Regions from separate parts of the Sporolactobacillus caesalpiniae genome, predicted to be linked through region 3. Evidence: riboswitches for the same ligand, from Rfam matches in the RefSeq annotation. Region 3 holds a riboswitch; each other region holds the start of a gene.
The links. Region 3 has a riboswitch for S-adenosylmethionine ahead of ABWW58_RS08220 (methionine biosynthesis PLP-dependent protein). Riboswitches for the same ligand answer to the same signal wherever they lie in the genome.
Positions count from the first base shown of each region.

Region 1 (5,380 bases), on a different contig from region 3:
TTCAACAAAAAAAAGGGAGAGTGAAAAGTGAAGCTTCAAGCAAGACATTTGATTTCCAGCCTTTTGGCATTGGCTTTGGTTGCGCTGTCACTGAGCTTTACAAGTGGTACCGCGCAAGCAAGCTCTTCGTACAGTTCCTACGTCACTTCGTACACATTGAAAGTCCGCAGCAAGGCGAGCACTCACTATCGAACATTACGCACACTGAATATGGGCAATAAAGTCACGGTCACAAGTAAATATGGAAAATATTCTCGAATTAAGTATGGTAATACCACGGGTTATGTACAGACCCAGCATCTGAGCCGCAGCAAATATAAGTCCTACAGCGCCTATGTTACTTCTTATACGCTAAAGGTTCGCAGCAAGGCAAGCGTTCACTATTCAACGAAGCGTACGCTGAACATGGCGAACAAGGTTACAGTATTAGGCAAAGGCAATAAGTATGCTCTGATCAAATATGGCAGCACGACCGGCTATGTTCAAAATATCCACTTGAACAAGAGCAAGTTCAAATCGTTAAGTGCCTATGTCACTTCGTACACATTAAAAGTCCGTAGTGCAGCGAGTGTTCACTATACTCTGCAGAGTACTTTAGCGATGGGAAATAAGGTTACGGTACTAGGCAAGGGCAATAAATATGCACTGATCAGTTATGGTGGTAAGACCGGTTATGTGCAGAACATTCATCTGAATTCACAAGCTTTCCGATCCTACAATGCCTATGTCACATCGAATACGTTGAAAATTCGCGATAATGCGAGTGTGCATTACAACATTTTGAGTACGATGAAAAAAACAGATCAGGTCAGTGTTACTGGTTATGGGAATAAATATGCTCAAGTGATTCGAAATGGCATCAAGGGTTATGTACAAAAGAAATACTTGAGCACGACAAAGCCTCTTTCATATGATGTTCAACCTATTACTGTTTATCAGGCTTACATTGGGTATGACAAATTGAAAGTCTTTCAAGAACCGCTCAAAAATGCAGCAGTGATTGGAACACTTCGAGAAAAGACAAAGGTAAACGTGATTGGTCAGAGTGGAGATTGGCGAAAAATTCAGTATGAATCGCTTGTTGGATTTGTAGATAAAAAGTATTTAGAAACAGATTTAAACCATTTCAATCCACCTACAACGAGTACATCCGATTTTGGTGTAGATATTTCGCATTATCAAGGGTCTGTTGATGTTAATGCCATAAAAAATGCAGGTAATCGTTTTATCATTGTGAAGGCGACAGAAGGGCCTGATTATAAAACAGACCGCAACCGATTTTTTGACGATGCCTATTTTGAATCAAACGCAGTTTCAGCAAGCAAAATTGGTTTAAATGTCCATGCATACTATTTCTTCCGGGCAACAAATGAAGATGAAGCAAGAAACGAAGCTTCTCATTTTATTAACGTCATTAACAATGCGAGAAATAAGGGAGCTAAGATCCAATACTTATTTCTCGATGTTGAAACAACGAATGGCGTAAGTAAGGATCAACTTACTAAAAATGTACTTGCATTTCTAGCTCAGATGCGTGCGAACGGTATGAATCAACTGGGAATCTATTCAGGACTGTCATTCTATAACAATTCACTAGATCTCCCTCAGATTGTTGAATCGCAAAAAAATCAAAGTTCTAAGTTCCTCGTATGGCTTTCCCGTTATCGAGGCAAGGACAGTTATCTTGGACCTGGATTTACAGCAGATATCTGGCAGTACACGAGCTATGGGACTTCATCCGGTGTTGTCGGTGCAGTTGACAAGGATATCTGGTATTACACAGTTAATGGATTGTAATTATTAATGAATTCAGATCCCCTGTATGTTGCGGATGCTTCCGCTGCACACGTAGGGGATTTTTCTTTTGAATGCTGTGCGGCAATTCATTAGAATTGAACCATATACAGTCTGATCAAAGAACTTGGTTCGAAAGAATTGGAAAAGAGGGTGTGCGGTGTGAAAGGATTAAAGACGGCTATTGCAAACATACTATTGACCTTATCCATCTTATTTGTCTTCTACCTGACATTGATTCCGCATGGAGTCATCCACACCGGAACTGTTACCGGCACGCCTATCCAGCGCTTTAACGTTAATTTAAATCCACTAGTGATCTTTCAAAACGTTCAATCAGCTTCTCTATTCTATTTTATCATTGATGATCTGGGAAATATCTTGTTGTTTCTTCCCTTTGGTTTTTTTCTGACCATGAAGTATCCACAGTTCAGATGGCCTCATGCGATCTTTATGGGTGCACTTTTTTCCGCGACCATTGAATGGATTCAACTTTTTCTGCCCAACCGTATGACTGATATTGACGATGTGATTCTCAATACAACCGGTGCTGTTTTGGGTTACATGCTTTATCGGTTTGTTCAGCGTGAAGAATGTGGATGAGATGAAACCGTAGTGAATCATTACGGAACATGGACTTCCGAGAGGATATGTATGCCGGCGAACAATTTCGTTCATAGTACAAGTAGGGCAATCCTGCTCCGGACATTAGATCACAGGGAGATGCTTTTACATGACCAATGATGAACTGATCACCGAACTCGGATCAGAGGCAGTGCTGAATTATGAACGGAATACGGCGTTGTTTTATTTGCTGATGGAGAAAGGGATCATCACGCAAGAGGAATTTGACGAGAAGTTCAAGAAAATTCATGAACACTTCGATGAGCATTTGAAGGGCATTTTCGGCGATGAGATTGATTCTGAATAAAGAAACATATGGTTTTTTTCAACAAATCAGTGACGTTTTTTATTCATAACAAATAAAACTCATTGAAATACTATGGAATAGTCTTGACTATCTGTTTAATTTTTCGTACACTCAATACACCAATTAAATAATTCTTATCAAGAGTGGGGGAGGGACTGGCCCAATGAACCCCAACAACCAGCATGGGAAACGATGCACGGTGTTAAATCCAGCAGATCGATTCTGAGAGATAAGAAAAATAAAGTCGGACGGCAGCGGCGGTTATTTTTCTTGCACTCAAGAAAAGTAATCGTTTTTATTTTTGAACTGCCGCAAACTTTAACTAGGGAGAAGGGACACCATGAGCTGTACATGCATGATGGCATAATACAAGTAAATTTATAGGAATAATAATTAAATGAACCAACAGACAAAAATTGGGGGAAGAACAATGAAAAAGAAATTGGTTGCATCCTTGCTGGTATTTATTCTCTTACTGACCGTAACAGCTTGCGGGAATAGCGCAGCGTCTGATAAGAAAAAAGCGGTGAAGGTCACGACCGTTAATGTAGGAACAGAAGGCGCATACCCTCCTTATAACTATGTGAAATCGAATGGTCAAGCTGATGGCTATGATATTGCTGTGATGAGGGCGGTTGATAAAAAGGTACCGTCGCTCAAATTCAAGTATGTTCCTACGGCTTGGGATAGTATCTTCGTCGCGCTTGAATCGGGAAAATTTGACATTATTGCCAGTGACCTCGGAAAGAACCCGGAACGTGAAGCGAAATATTTGTTCTCTAAACAGCCTTATCTATACGGAAGTTCGCAAATCATCTATAAAGCGGGAAGAACGGACATTAAATCGCTAAAGGATCTGTTTGGCAAAAAAGTGGCGGCTGGCGTTGGAACGAACACAACGACCGCATTGGAAAAGTTCAATAAAGAAAATGGCAATAAAATAAAGATAAAATACACTGATGGAAATATTAACAATGCTTTGCAGGAAATTGATTCCAAACGAGTAGATGCGACCATCAGCAGCATCATCACGACCAAACTGACGGCAAAGAAACTTGGTATTAAGGTCGACGGGACAACAGCTCCTGAACTGGGAATTAGTCCGATTCATTTGCTCTATGTGAAAAATGATCGCGGAAGCAAATACCAAAAATTGATCGACAAAGCACTCATTTCTCTGCGTAAAGACGGCACGTTGGAGAAATTATCTATTAAATACCTTGGCAAAGACTATACAACCAAAGAAGCGGCAGAAAAACAGTAATTTACGTTTAGAGGAATAGGATAAACTAATGGGAAAAATTTTCGATCCGGTATTTATGATTCACTCGTTTCCTGAGGTGTTGCAGGCACTGCCTACGACACTGTTCATTGCTTTTATGTCTGCGGTGATTGGACTTGTGATTGCGTTTATTGTCTCGTTTATCAGGTATGCGAACATCAGGATCCTGAGCCCGCTCGCAAAGGTCTATATTTCATTTATCCGAGGAACTCCGGATCTGGTTCAAATCATGCTTGTGTATTACGGGATCCCTTTGTTTCTAAAAGCAATTAATGCAAAATTTGGCACGGCGTTCGATGTGAACGGTGTGCCAAGTATTGCTTTTGCGATTGTCGCACTTGCGATAAATGCGGGGGCTTATATGTCTGAGACCATGAGAAGTTCTCTGCTGGCAGTTGATGCCGGGCAATTAGAGGCATGCTACAGTGTCAATATGACGCGGCTTCAGGCGCTCCGGCGCGTGATTGTACCACAAGCGATCGGAATTGCGATTCCGCCGTTGTCCAATTCACTGATTTCCCTTATTAAGGAAACGTCGCTTGTCTTTACGATATCCATCATTGATATCATGGCTCAAGCAAAAATTGTCGGCTCACGTTCGTTTCGATTTTTTGAAATTTACGTGGTCGTATCCATTATTTATTGGGTGATCTGTGCGATCGTAGCCTTTGCTCTTTCCAAGGTAGAAATTTACGCGCGCCGCTATGAAAGGAAAGTAGACAAGTGATCCAATTAGAAAACATTACGAAATCGTTTAAAAAAACACAAGTCTTAAAAACTATTAATCTTACCATCAACCAAGGCGAAGTAGTGACTCTTATTGGCCCAAGCGGTGCGGGTAAAACGACGCTTCTGCGCTTACTAAACTGGCTGGAAGTGCCTGATTCAGGACGGATTACTGTGGGGGATGCCTCCATTGATGCATCGAAATACAGCAAACACGATGTGAGGCGTCTGCGCGGACAGAGCTCAATGGTCTTTCAACACTACAATCTATTCAAGAATAAGACGGTGCTTGAAAATGTTACGGAGAGTCTAGTTATCGTCTCGAAGCTAAAGCGAAAAGATGCCGAAGAGAAAGCTGAATCCTTGCTGAAAAAGGTCGGCATGGGAGATAAGCTGTACGATTATCCGGCTAATCTCTCAGGTGGGCAGCAGCAGCGCGTGGGTATTGCACGGGCGCTTGCAGTTGATCCCAAAGTCATGCTTTTCGACGAGCCGACGAGCGCACTTGATCCGGAATGGGTCGGTGAGATTCTTCATCTAATTAAGGAAATCGCTGCGCAAGGAATGACCATGATCTTGGTGTCACATGAGATGCGTTTCGTTCGGAGTGTGGCAAGCCGAATTATCTTCTTGGAGAACGGAGAACT
Region 1 is NZ_JBEVCB010000007.1:201,296-206,675, reverse strand. It holds gene ABWW58_RS15195 (SH3 domain-containing protein) at 28-1,797, shown strand; gene ABWW58_RS15190 (VanZ family protein) at 1,957-2,397, shown strand; gene ABWW58_RS15185 (hypothetical protein) at 2,528-2,725, shown strand; SAM riboswitch class I at 2,857-2,961, shown strand; gene ABWW58_RS15180 (transporter substrate-binding domain-containing protein) at 3,156-3,989, shown strand; gene ABWW58_RS15175 (amino acid ABC transporter permease) at 4,018-4,734, shown strand; gene ABWW58_RS15170 (amino acid ABC transporter ATP-binding protein) at 4,731-5,380, shown strand, end outside.
Region 1: linked by a shared signal. The riboswitch ahead of ABWW58_RS15180 (transporter substrate-binding domain-containing protein) and the one ahead of ABWW58_RS08220 (methionine biosynthesis PLP-dependent protein) in region 3 are both predicted to bind S-adenosylmethionine.

Region 2 (5,380 bases), on a different contig from region 3:
AGTGTTGATAAAGCGCCTTTGTGTCCGAATCATGCAGGAGCTCCTCATAACCGATAGCATGAATTAATTGCGTCAGCATCGTTAGTGTGCGCCGGGCTGCAATCAGTCGATCAAGCGTAATGAACCGTTGATCAACTTCGATTCCTTTATGCGCTTGAATATGAAGATCAAGCAAATTATATAAATCATCCAGACTGAATCGATGATTTCGATTCCTCGGGCAGCGTTCAATGACCAACTTTACAGCATTCCAATCATAGAGCATTTGCAGGTGCTGCGCGCGATCTTTCGGAATATCCAGCACGCGTATAGCTTCATCCTCGTGACCATGAAATTCCGAATCAATCAGTTCAAGCAGCGCCTTAAGCTCGCTGCGCACCCGTTCATCTGCTTCAGGAATGACCTGATCAATAGCTTTTCCTAGATTCTTATCTGCCTCAGTCAACGTCTGAAACATTTTCCCAAGCTCATTTGTCGTTTTCATATGAAGCGGCTCAGTGGTTCCCGCACCCCAGAAAATTACGGTTTCCGGCCAATATGGATTATAGTTTTCATAATGGATCATTTGTTTTTCACCCTGACTGATCATGCCATATATATCGTCATTTTACCCAAAAACGTACTGATCAGCCCTATGAATAATTTACTGGTAAAACGAAAATAAAGCAGCGGTTTGGAAATGGCTGATTTATCGGAAAAGAGATGGTGGTTGTGTATACCGCCGCCTGGCAAGCTAAACTAAATGGCAACATATGAAAAAACGAGGGCACAGGCCGGTCCTTACTTCCATAGGATGTGGTGACTTTCGCGTTGCATACAGGACGTACTTCCGCAGGATACGGTGGCTTTTGCGTTGCTTACAGGAAGTACTTTCACAGGATGTGATGGCTTTCGCGTTGCTTACAGGACGTACTTCCACAGGATGTGGTGACTTTCGCGTTGCATACAGGATGTATGCGTAGTTAGCGAAAGTTTCCCTTTATAGCGAAAGATCCCTTACATTTAGCGAACATTCCTTTGCCCCAAATACCGTTTTGAATCATCAACCATGTGCGTGAACAGACATCTCTAATGTCAATCATTTTGGTCCTTAATTAAGTAACGCGGCCGGAGTAAAATAGGCGGAGATTTTCCGGTTATATGCATCCTAGCGCTTGGTTCACAGGTACATAAGGATAATTTTTCCGCTTATGCACAGCAAAACCCTCCATTTTCACGGTTTTCGATGCGATAACCGGAATTTCTCCGTCTATTTAAGCTATTTTTTCTTGCATTTTCTAAATAAGCGGAATTTTTCCGTTTATTTCTCAAATTGGGCGCTTACCTGATCGCCCAGCCCAACCGAATCTTATGACTTTATCGTCGTACCGGCAAGGATAAACGGGTAGTGCAGCTTTTTATAGACACAGTGCTAACTTTTTCACATCAACATTTCAGATTTTCCTTTTTTTCCTCATTATAAATTGGTGATAAAAAAAGTCCTCTGCAGTAAGCAGAGAACAAGGTGTGAGTCTTACATTAACAGAAGGATTGAGATTAATCATACTATATCACTATGTTTAGTTATATTTCAAGTGTTTTTTTATCTATCTCGATATATCCGGACAAAATTTGTTACTATTTCCGCTAAGATCTTTTTAGCTGGTTACGATCTATTTACCGGTTGGGACTGATTCGTTTCTCAACTGTTCTTCACTATAAAACTAAAAACGAACATCGCTAAGAAAGTAACGCACTATCTGAGCGATGTTCTCAAAATATTGCTATTTGAAATAAGATGAAGATCTTTTTTTGATCACAAAAGTCCAAAATATGCCTTTAAAATTACTTCATTTTGCTCATCATGTCCATCATATTGGTCATCATTTCGTCGCATTTGTGCATACAGCTCATCATTTCATCCTTGCTCATCATCATGTCGTCCATCATCATGTCCATGCCCGACATTCGTTCCATCATCATCTGCATGCATTTCATTTGGCACATCATCTTGTCCATTTCCATCATCATCATCATATTCATTGGCATCATCATTGATTTGTTCATCATGTCCATCTTTTCCATCGTAAAATCCCTCCAAAAAGTTTATTTGCGGAAAAGGTTCTATTTCAACAGCTCTTCCCACAACTCAAACTTACCATGAAAAAAGGGATTATCAAAGCAGATCTGCAGTTTCAAAAAGATAAGTGAACAGCAAATAAGGCATAAAAGCTTGCTTTCATGCCCATTACCACTCTTCAATTGATAAAAAACTTCTATGAATCGCGCCGATTACCAAGAACCGCGCTTATTTGCAGATTCTTTGATTTTGAACCCTCAGTCGGTCAATTTCTTTGCCAAGTTCAACACGGCGATGCTTCAGTGCAAACAATTCTGCAGTAATGTCATCGTTCAGAAGCTGCTGCCCTGTATGCAGGGATCGATACAACTGAAGGATTTGGCGATTAACATCCCGAAACTGATCCTGTAACTCTGTTTCCCCATCTGCTTTTGGTAATTGGGACCGTTGAGCGCATTCTGCAAGTTGCTTTTTGATTTCAGTTTGCCATGCAAGATCGTTGAGTTGTTTCGCATAAAGATACAAGTCTAAATAATCATCAATTTGTAAATCATTCGTCTGTGTTGTCATATAAAAAACCCCTTCTTATCTTCATTCCGGAATTAGCACGGTACTTTATAAAAGCCCGTTGCTGAGACTTCACAGGGCCGGTCCCTCCGCCTCTCTAGATAAGAATGATCCGGCTTCTTTGCATCAAAGCAAAATGAAAAACGGTCATTTCTCTTGAAGATCAAGAAAAATAACCGCTGCGCCGTTCGCATTATTTTTCTTATCTTTCAGAATAAATCTGCTGGAATTAACACCGTGCGCATTGCTGCGTTGGTTGTCGGGTTTCATTGGGCCAATCCCTCCACCACTCTAGATAAGATTATTTGATTGCTATTAGTTTATCGTGAATCCTGTTCCTTGTCAACAGTTAAATTAATACTTTTCTTATCGGAATTAATTTCATTGGATTTTTTTGCTTGAATCATGTGAGCTTTCGTTTATATCGCTAAGATTGTGTGCTTTATGATACATTGACACCATCCGCTTCGCAATGGGAACAAGCTTCTCGCCTTGTGCGGACAAGCGAACGCCGCGCCCTTGCCGTATAAAGAGGTCTACATTAAGCTCCTTCTCAAGTGCCTGAATTCGCGAGGTGACCGATGGCTGCGACAGAAACAGTCTTTTGGACGCGCCATGAAAACTATGACACGTGACAACCATTAGAAATGTATTCAATTGGTCGATCGTCAAAGCTGCATCACGTCCTTTGCCGCATTCAGATGAATCGTAACAGTACCACGCTATTTCAAGTGTTGTTACGATTGTACGATCGTAAAATCGTTTCGTCAATGATTATTCCGATAATTTTTATGCGTTTTATTACAATTGATAAATCTAAGACAAATGAAACAAGCCGGTACTGGAAACAGTATTACTAGGAGAGAACAATTTAATCAGGGCAAATACGCACCTAATAAGGAGCTCATTCATGCAGACAACGAAACTTACTCATACTATTCTTGATGTGATCTTGAAGATGCCGGGATTGAAAGTCAATCGTGAGGATTTTTTCAGGCGCGCATTTCCAAAAGAAGATATGGAGCGACTGATTGATAGTGGACCCGCACGTTATTTCGGACAGGCGGAACTTGAGAAGCGAGCGACACAACTGATTCAGAGTGCGACCTGGAAGAGCTCTGCGATGTCATTCGCGGCGGGGATTCCCGGAGGCCTTGCCATCGCGGCGACCATTCCCGCTGATACGACGCAGTTCTATGCGGTTGCGCTGCGTCTTGCTCAGGAGCTTGGTTATCTTTATGGACGCGAGAATCTATGGGGCGATCAGGATCTCTCAACAAAAAAGGGCCGTGAAACCTTGATCCTCTATCTTGGCGCGATGCTCGGTGTCAGCGGAACGGGCGCAATGCTGCGCGTTCTGTCGTCCAAGCTGTCTGCGCGAGCACTCGAGCGTATTCCGCAAAAAGCGCTGGAGCAAACCATCTACTATCCGCTAATCCGCAAGATTGCCGCGTTTTTTGGTTCTAAGGTAACGAAGAGAACGTTTGCCCGCGGTGTATCGAAGGTTGTCCCCATTTTGGGCGGCGCGGTGTCCGGCGGGATCACCTACGCGACGATGAAACCGATGGCGCGCCGGCTCCAAAAAGAGCTCGCGAAAGGTTTATCAGATGATCCGGAAATCATGGAGCGCGATTTATCGGAACTAAAAAAGATCGGTAGTGCATCCATATCGCCGATCCGAAAATAATTGGGCATACCGACAGGTGACTTGTTCAGCTGTTTTTTCAGCATTGGCACATGTTTCCATATTCGGATTTACAGTGTTGTCGGAATAAACTAAACTAGAAGTAGCCTGACAATTTTTAAGGAAAAAATTTATTTGTACAGTGGGAGATGGTCCATCATATCTGATCAATGGCATGATTATTTGGCTAAAAATCAAGAACGTTTTCTTAAGGAATTTATCGAATTGCTGCGGATTCCGAGTATCTCTGCTGATCCGGCGTATGCGAAGGATGTACGTGCTGCTGCGGCGTGGGTTGATAATCGGTTGGAAAAGGCGGGGATTGAGCATGTACGAACGCTGGAAACCGGTGGTCATCCGGTTGTTTATGGTGACTGGCTGCATGCGGAAGGACAGCCGACGGTCCTGATTTACGGACATTTTGATGTGCAGCCGGCAGAACCGCTTGAACTGTGGGATTCCGATCCGTTCGATCCGGTGATCAAAGATGGAAAAGTGTTCGCGCGTGCGGCTACGGATATGAAGGGCAATCTGCTTTTGCCCATTGTTGCCTGCGAGGCTTTGCTCAATACGGACGGCACGCTACCGGTAAACATTAAATTTCTGTTCGAAGGTGAAGAGGAAATCGGAAGCCGGTCATTCAGCGGTTTCCTTGAGAAACATAAGGAACTGCTCGCATGCGATCTCGTGATTAGTGCCGACAGCGGCGTAGGTACGGAGGAAAATCCTACGGTTGGCACCGGTGTGCGCGGGGTCTTTTCGATGCAAATCAATGTGAAGACGGCGGATATGGACATGCATTCCGGATTCGGCGGCGGGATCGCGCCGAACGCGATCCATGAGCTGGTCCGCATCCTTGATTCGATGCGTGATGAGGACGGCCGCATTCTGGTTGACGGCTTCTATGATCAGGTTCATGCGCTGTCTGATGAAGAAAAAGCTCAAGTCGCCCAATTTGATTCTTTCCCGGAAGGTATCCGCGAGAGTGTCGGTTTCAAAGAATTCTTTGGTGAACCTGAGTTTACGCCAATGGAACGCGGAGTTGCGCGCCCTACCTTGGAAGTCAATGG
Region 2 is NZ_JBEVCB010000008.1:131,907-137,286, reverse strand. It holds gene ABWW58_RS16290 (hypothetical protein) at 1-565, opposite strand, end outside; gene ABWW58_RS16285 (hypothetical protein) at 1,825-2,064, opposite strand; gene ABWW58_RS16280 (hypothetical protein) at 2,288-2,629, opposite strand; SAM riboswitch class I at 2,642-2,734, opposite strand; SAM riboswitch class I at 2,826-2,928, opposite strand; gene ABWW58_RS16275 (LysR family transcriptional regulator) at 3,008-3,397, opposite strand; gene ABWW58_RS16270 (hypothetical protein) at 3,537-4,313, shown strand; gene ABWW58_RS16265 (dipeptidase) at 4,446-5,380, shown strand, end outside.
Region 2: linked by a shared signal. The riboswitch ahead of ABWW58_RS16280 (hypothetical protein) and the one ahead of ABWW58_RS08220 (methionine biosynthesis PLP-dependent protein) in region 3 are both predicted to bind S-adenosylmethionine.

Region 3 (5,380 bases):
TTCAGCTTGAGAGACATTAAGTTCTTCAAAACAGCGATCAATACCATAGGAATAGAGCAGCGTTCCCATCGCTCCATCGCCAATTAAAATTCTCTTCTTCAGTTCTTCACGTATCGACTGACGCATTATTCCCCACTCCCCACTGTCTCCTGAGCCCGCACATAGACAAGTGCGTCGCTAAAGTCACGAATCAAATCGTCCGCATCCTCAAGTCCGACGGACAAACGCAAAAGCCCGCTGCCAATTCCCGCTTTTTCACGTTCGTCTTCATTTAATTCCGCGTGCGACATTTTCGGTGGATAAGAGAGAATGGATTCAACCGCACCAAGACTGACCGCGAACACCGGCAGCTTGACATGGTTGACAAATAACCGAGCACTCGCTTCATTTTCGAGCTCAAAAGAAAGGACTGCCCCACCCGAAGTCGCTTGCTCGGCATGAAGTTTCGCCCCAGGATGATCAGTCAAACCAGGATAGAACACATGGCGCACCTCAGACTGTGCCGCAAAAAATTCTGCGATTCGCCGCGCGGAATCCGCAGATTTACGAATGCGAACGTCAAGCGTTTTCAGTCCGCGGAGCAGCAGCCACGAGTCTTGGACACCTAGGACGGCACCAAGCGCATTTTGAAGAAAATATAATTTGTCGGCAATCTCTTCAGAACCTGCAACCGCAAGCCCTGCCACAACATCGCTATGTCCGGAAATAAACTTCGTCGCGCTGTGCAGAACGAGATCCGCACCGAGTTCAAGCGGCCTCTGAAAAACCGGTGTCATGAAGGTGTTATCAACGAAAGTCAAACATCGATGTGCTTTGGCAAGAGCCGCAACTGCCCGAATATCCGTCACAGCTAATGTCGGATTTGAAGGCGTCTCAACATAAATCACTTTCGTGTTCGGTCTGATCGCCTGTTCTACTTCATCAAGATTCGTCGTGTCGACAAAGGTGTGCTCGATACCGAAACGGCCGAGTACTTGAGTCAAGATGCGGAACGTGCCGCCGTAAACATTTTTCGGAACAACAGCGTGGTCGCCTGCTGATAAGAGTAAAAAGGCTGTGGAAATTGCCGCCATACCCGAAGCAAACGCAAATCCGCGCACGCCTCCTTCCAACGACGCAATCGCATCCTCAAGCGCATCTCGTGTCGGATTGCCGGAACGTGTATAGTCATATTTTCCGTAATGGTCGAAATCCTTCTGATGAAAAGTCGATGATAAATAAACCGGTACATTGGCTGCTCCCGTTTGCGGATCAACAGCCACCGTTTCTTTAATTAGCTTTGTAGAAAAATGAAACGATTCACTCATGTGCGCCTACTCCTATCTTTAGCGTTTGAAATGCTTGATTTAAGTCACTGATTAAGTCATCCGAATGTTCAATACCGCTCGAAAGTCGGAGCAGCGAATTGGACAGACCGTACTTCAAACGCAGTTGTTCCGGAATATCCGCATGTGTCTGCGTTGCCGGATACGTTATCAGACTTTCTACACCGCCAAGACTTTCCGCAAACGTGATCAGCCGCAATGCCTTAAGAAAGGGCTCGACATAGTCCTGCTTGGTTAATTCAAAGCTGACCATTCCGCCTTTTCCCGGATAGAGTACCTTGGTCACAAGTGGCTGTTCCTTGAGGTATGCGACAATCTTACGCGCGTTTTCCTGGTGTTGGCGGATACGCAGAGCAAGCGTTTTTAACCCACGAATAACCAGCCATGAATCAAACGGATCAAGGACTCCGCCGCATGAATTATGATAGAGTCGCAGTTTCTCTGTCACTTTTATCTGATTAGAGATCACAAGTCCCGCGAGCACATCATTATGACCGCTCAGATATTTCGTCGCACTGTGAACAACGATATCAGCGCCCTGTTCAATCGGCCGCTGCAAAATCGGTGTGTAAAACGTATTGTCGACAATAAGCAGCAGATCATTTTTCTTCGTAATCTTTGCGATTTCCGAAAGATCGACTTCACGCATCAGCGGATTGGTTGGTGTTTCAATGAAGATCGCCTTTGTCTCCGGACAGACGAGATCTGTCAATTCATCAAGGCTTTCTCCATCCCAATAGGAGAAAGAAAGATGATACTGCTTGCTGAGAATGTCAAAAAAACGAAAGGTTCCGCCGTATAGATCCCTTGAAGCAATGATATGATCACCCGTACTGAATAATGAGAAAATGAGTTGAATCGCACTCATTCCGGAGCTGCAGGCAAAGCCTTCCTGACCGCCTTCAACATCTGCGATTGCTTTTTCAAGAATCGAACGCGTCGGATTTCCCGTCCGAATGTAGTCATAGCCTTTTGAAATACCAATACCTTCATGCCTGTAAGCAGTAGATAGATAGATTGGCGCGTTAACCGCACCGAGCTCGTCAAAACCATTTCCAATCTGCGTTAACTTTGTTTCTGTCTTGTATGAAGTCATATAATCTTCCCCCTTCACTGATACTGATCGCCATGTATGATGGATATGCCATGCGGGCAATGAAAAAATGGTAACAAAAACTTTGTTTCGCCTAGATCTTGTCACAGACAAAAACGCCGTCGTGATAGTAACGAATGACCTAGTGAGGCTCGCCAAAGGACGAACATTCGCTTATTGCCGGATCACTCGCAGTAGAATTCACGTGAAAATTCTTACTTTATTATTTACGCAAAATGAAAAGCCTTCTTCGGGTAAGAAGAAGGCTTGATATACCGGGCTTCTTCTTATCCCCCAGACTGCACGCAGTCTGCTGGAATTAGCACCTTGTCGCATGATTTCTGCGACGGTTGCTGAAGCGTCATTGGGCCAGTCCCTCGGCTTCTCTTGATAAGAATCAAAATAATCTTGTTCAGTTGTTGATTAGTTTACACTAGAGTCCGTCTTTTTTCAAGGATTTATTCAGTTTGAAAAAGTTCGTCCACTCGTTTATTCAGCACATGCGCTAGGCGAAATGCAAGCTTCAAAGTCGGATCATATTTGTTATTTTGCTGTCTCTCACTGAGCGACAAGTTCAGATACTCAATCAGGTATGTTGCAGAAAAAAAGACCGAGCCGAACCACATGCGCCTTCTCCTTTTCGCGATATATCCAATGATTCCTGTGCATAAATCAGCATTTACATTCATCTAATCACCTTTTCACACATTTTTTTGGAATCCAAGCCAACAAAAAAAACTTCCACAATAGCATGGAAGCGTTCTTCTAGTCGAATTTTATTTTATTCCCATTTTTCGCTTATGAAAGCATCACGTCCAGATTCCTTCCGTTCAGCCTTGTAACGGTCAGGGTGCTTTTGGTAGAATTTCTGGTGCTCTTCTTCGGCAGGATAAAACGGAGCCTCAGGCAAAATCCGAGTGACGATTGGTTTGAGAAAGCGTCCGCTCGCAGCTAACTCTGCTTTAGACCGCTCCGCCGCCCTCTTTTGCACTTCATCATAGTAGAAAATCGCCGTCCGATAGTTGTCGCCGCGGTCAAAGAACTGGCCGCCGTCATCGGTCGGATCGACCTGGGTCCAGTACAATTCGAGAAGCTTTTCATAGGGAAACAATTCAGGATTGAAGAGAATTTGAATGGCTTCCATGTGGCCGGTCTTCCCAGTTTTCACTTGCTCATAGGACGGATTTTCAAGATTCCCGCCTGTATAACCCGAGACAACCTTCTCAATGCCCGGCAACGTGTCGAACGGCTTCACCATACACCAAAAACATCCTCCGGCAAAAGTCGCTGTTTCAAGTATTTGAGTCATCTGTCTTGTCTCCTTCGTGGACTTCTTTTTGGTCTTCCGGTTCATTTTTCAGCAGGGGCAGCCGTACGATAAATGTTGTCCCCTCGTCAACAGCGCTTGTTGCTTCAATTTTCCCGCGATGCTTTTGAACAATCCATTCGGCGATCGAAAGCCCTAGCCCTGTTCCTTTTTGACCGCTGCGCGCACTGTCTACCTGATAGAATCGATCAAAAATATGCAGGAGATCTTCGTCCGAAATGCCACATCCGCTGTCGGATACACTAAGCCGTGCATATTTGTTTTCCCGCGAACAATCCACTGTGATTGCTCCACCTTTTGGCGTAAATTTCATCGCATTGTCCAAAAGGATGACGAGCAATTGATGCACACGCTGTTCATCACCATTAATGTAAATGGGATCGTCCGCTCCGTCAAGCGTGAAGGATTTCTCTTCGAACTCGGCCATTTCCGCGAATGGCTCGGTTACTTTTTTCAATATCGCACTCAAGTCAAGCGGCGCAAGGTTTATCTCAAGCCGATTCGAATCGGAGCGCGCCAAGGTCAGCAAATTTCCGACAAGCTTGGACAGCCTTCGTGTCTCGTCAAGCATGACTGCGATATCCTCACCAACCTCCTGAACCTTTTGTCTCGGTTGCCGAAGCAGGCCTTCAATTTTCAATTGAATAATCGAAAGCGGTGTACGTAACTCGTGTGAAGCATCTGCGACGAAGCGGTTTTGCCGATCCCACGCCTTCTCAATCGGCCGAAGCGCGCGCCGGGCAAGAAAATAACCGACGACAATTGAAACCAGCGCGCCGATGATGAGACCGTAAAGAATGATCGAACGCAATGTGTTGAGCAGATTTTTCTCCGGAGTCACATCAACGCCAAAAATAATCTTCACTGTTTTACCATTTAATAACTTGCCTTTTTGAGCATGTAGATGATAATAGGTTTTGCCAACTTTTTTTTCAACGGTACTGCCCGCAGTTACTTTTAAAAAAGGCTTAAAAAAATTTTTGGCGTCTTCGGTGCCCGGATAAGCATCCATACTTGATTCAATTTGCTCATCGCTACTGTTTGTAAGAACCCAGCTCAACCGTGGATTGGTACGCAGGCGCTGCTGATCTACCGCGTCTTGCCCCCGCATCGGGCTGCGAAGAGGCATTTTACCCGAAGCTGCATCCTTTAGCATCTTGTTACTATCACGAAAGGTCACACTTTGTTCATAGAAATAAATCGTTCCACTTAAGATACTAAGCAGCAGAATCAGTAATGCGGCATTCAAAATTGTTAATTTTATAAGTGTCTTCCGAAAAAGAGTCATGGCGCACTCACTTATCCGTCAGCATATAACCAATACCGCGGACGGTCTGGATATCGGCGTCATATGCATATTTTTTCAATTTTTTCCGTAATTGGTGGATATACACTTCGACGATGCCCACCGTTGTGTCGGAATCAAAGCCCCAGATGCGGTCGAATATCTGCTCACGTGTGAGTATTTGATCCTCGTTCTGCACCAAGTATTCCAGTAAATCGTATTGTTTCGTTGTAAACGCAAGAGCGTCTCCATCCACCTTGATCTGTTTTCGCTTATTGTCAATTTCAATGCCTTTATAGCACAAGGTGTGATCGAGCGACATTGGCGAACTGCGACGCAGAATTGCGGCA
Region 3 is NZ_JBEVCB010000003.1:469,894-475,273, reverse strand. It holds gene ABWW58_RS08230 (bifunctional homocysteine S-methyltransferase/methylenetetrahydrofolate reductase) at 1-126, opposite strand, end outside; gene metC (cystathionine beta-lyase) at 126-1,307, opposite strand; gene ABWW58_RS08220 (methionine biosynthesis PLP-dependent protein) at 1,300-2,421, opposite strand; SAM riboswitch class I at 2,703-2,815, opposite strand; gene ABWW58_RS08215 (hypothetical protein) at 2,877-3,107, opposite strand; gene msrA (peptide-methionine (S)-S-oxide reductase MsrA) at 3,200-3,727, opposite strand; gene ABWW58_RS08205 (sensor histidine kinase) at 3,711-5,033, opposite strand; gene ABWW58_RS08200 (response regulator transcription factor) at 5,041-5,380, opposite strand, start outside.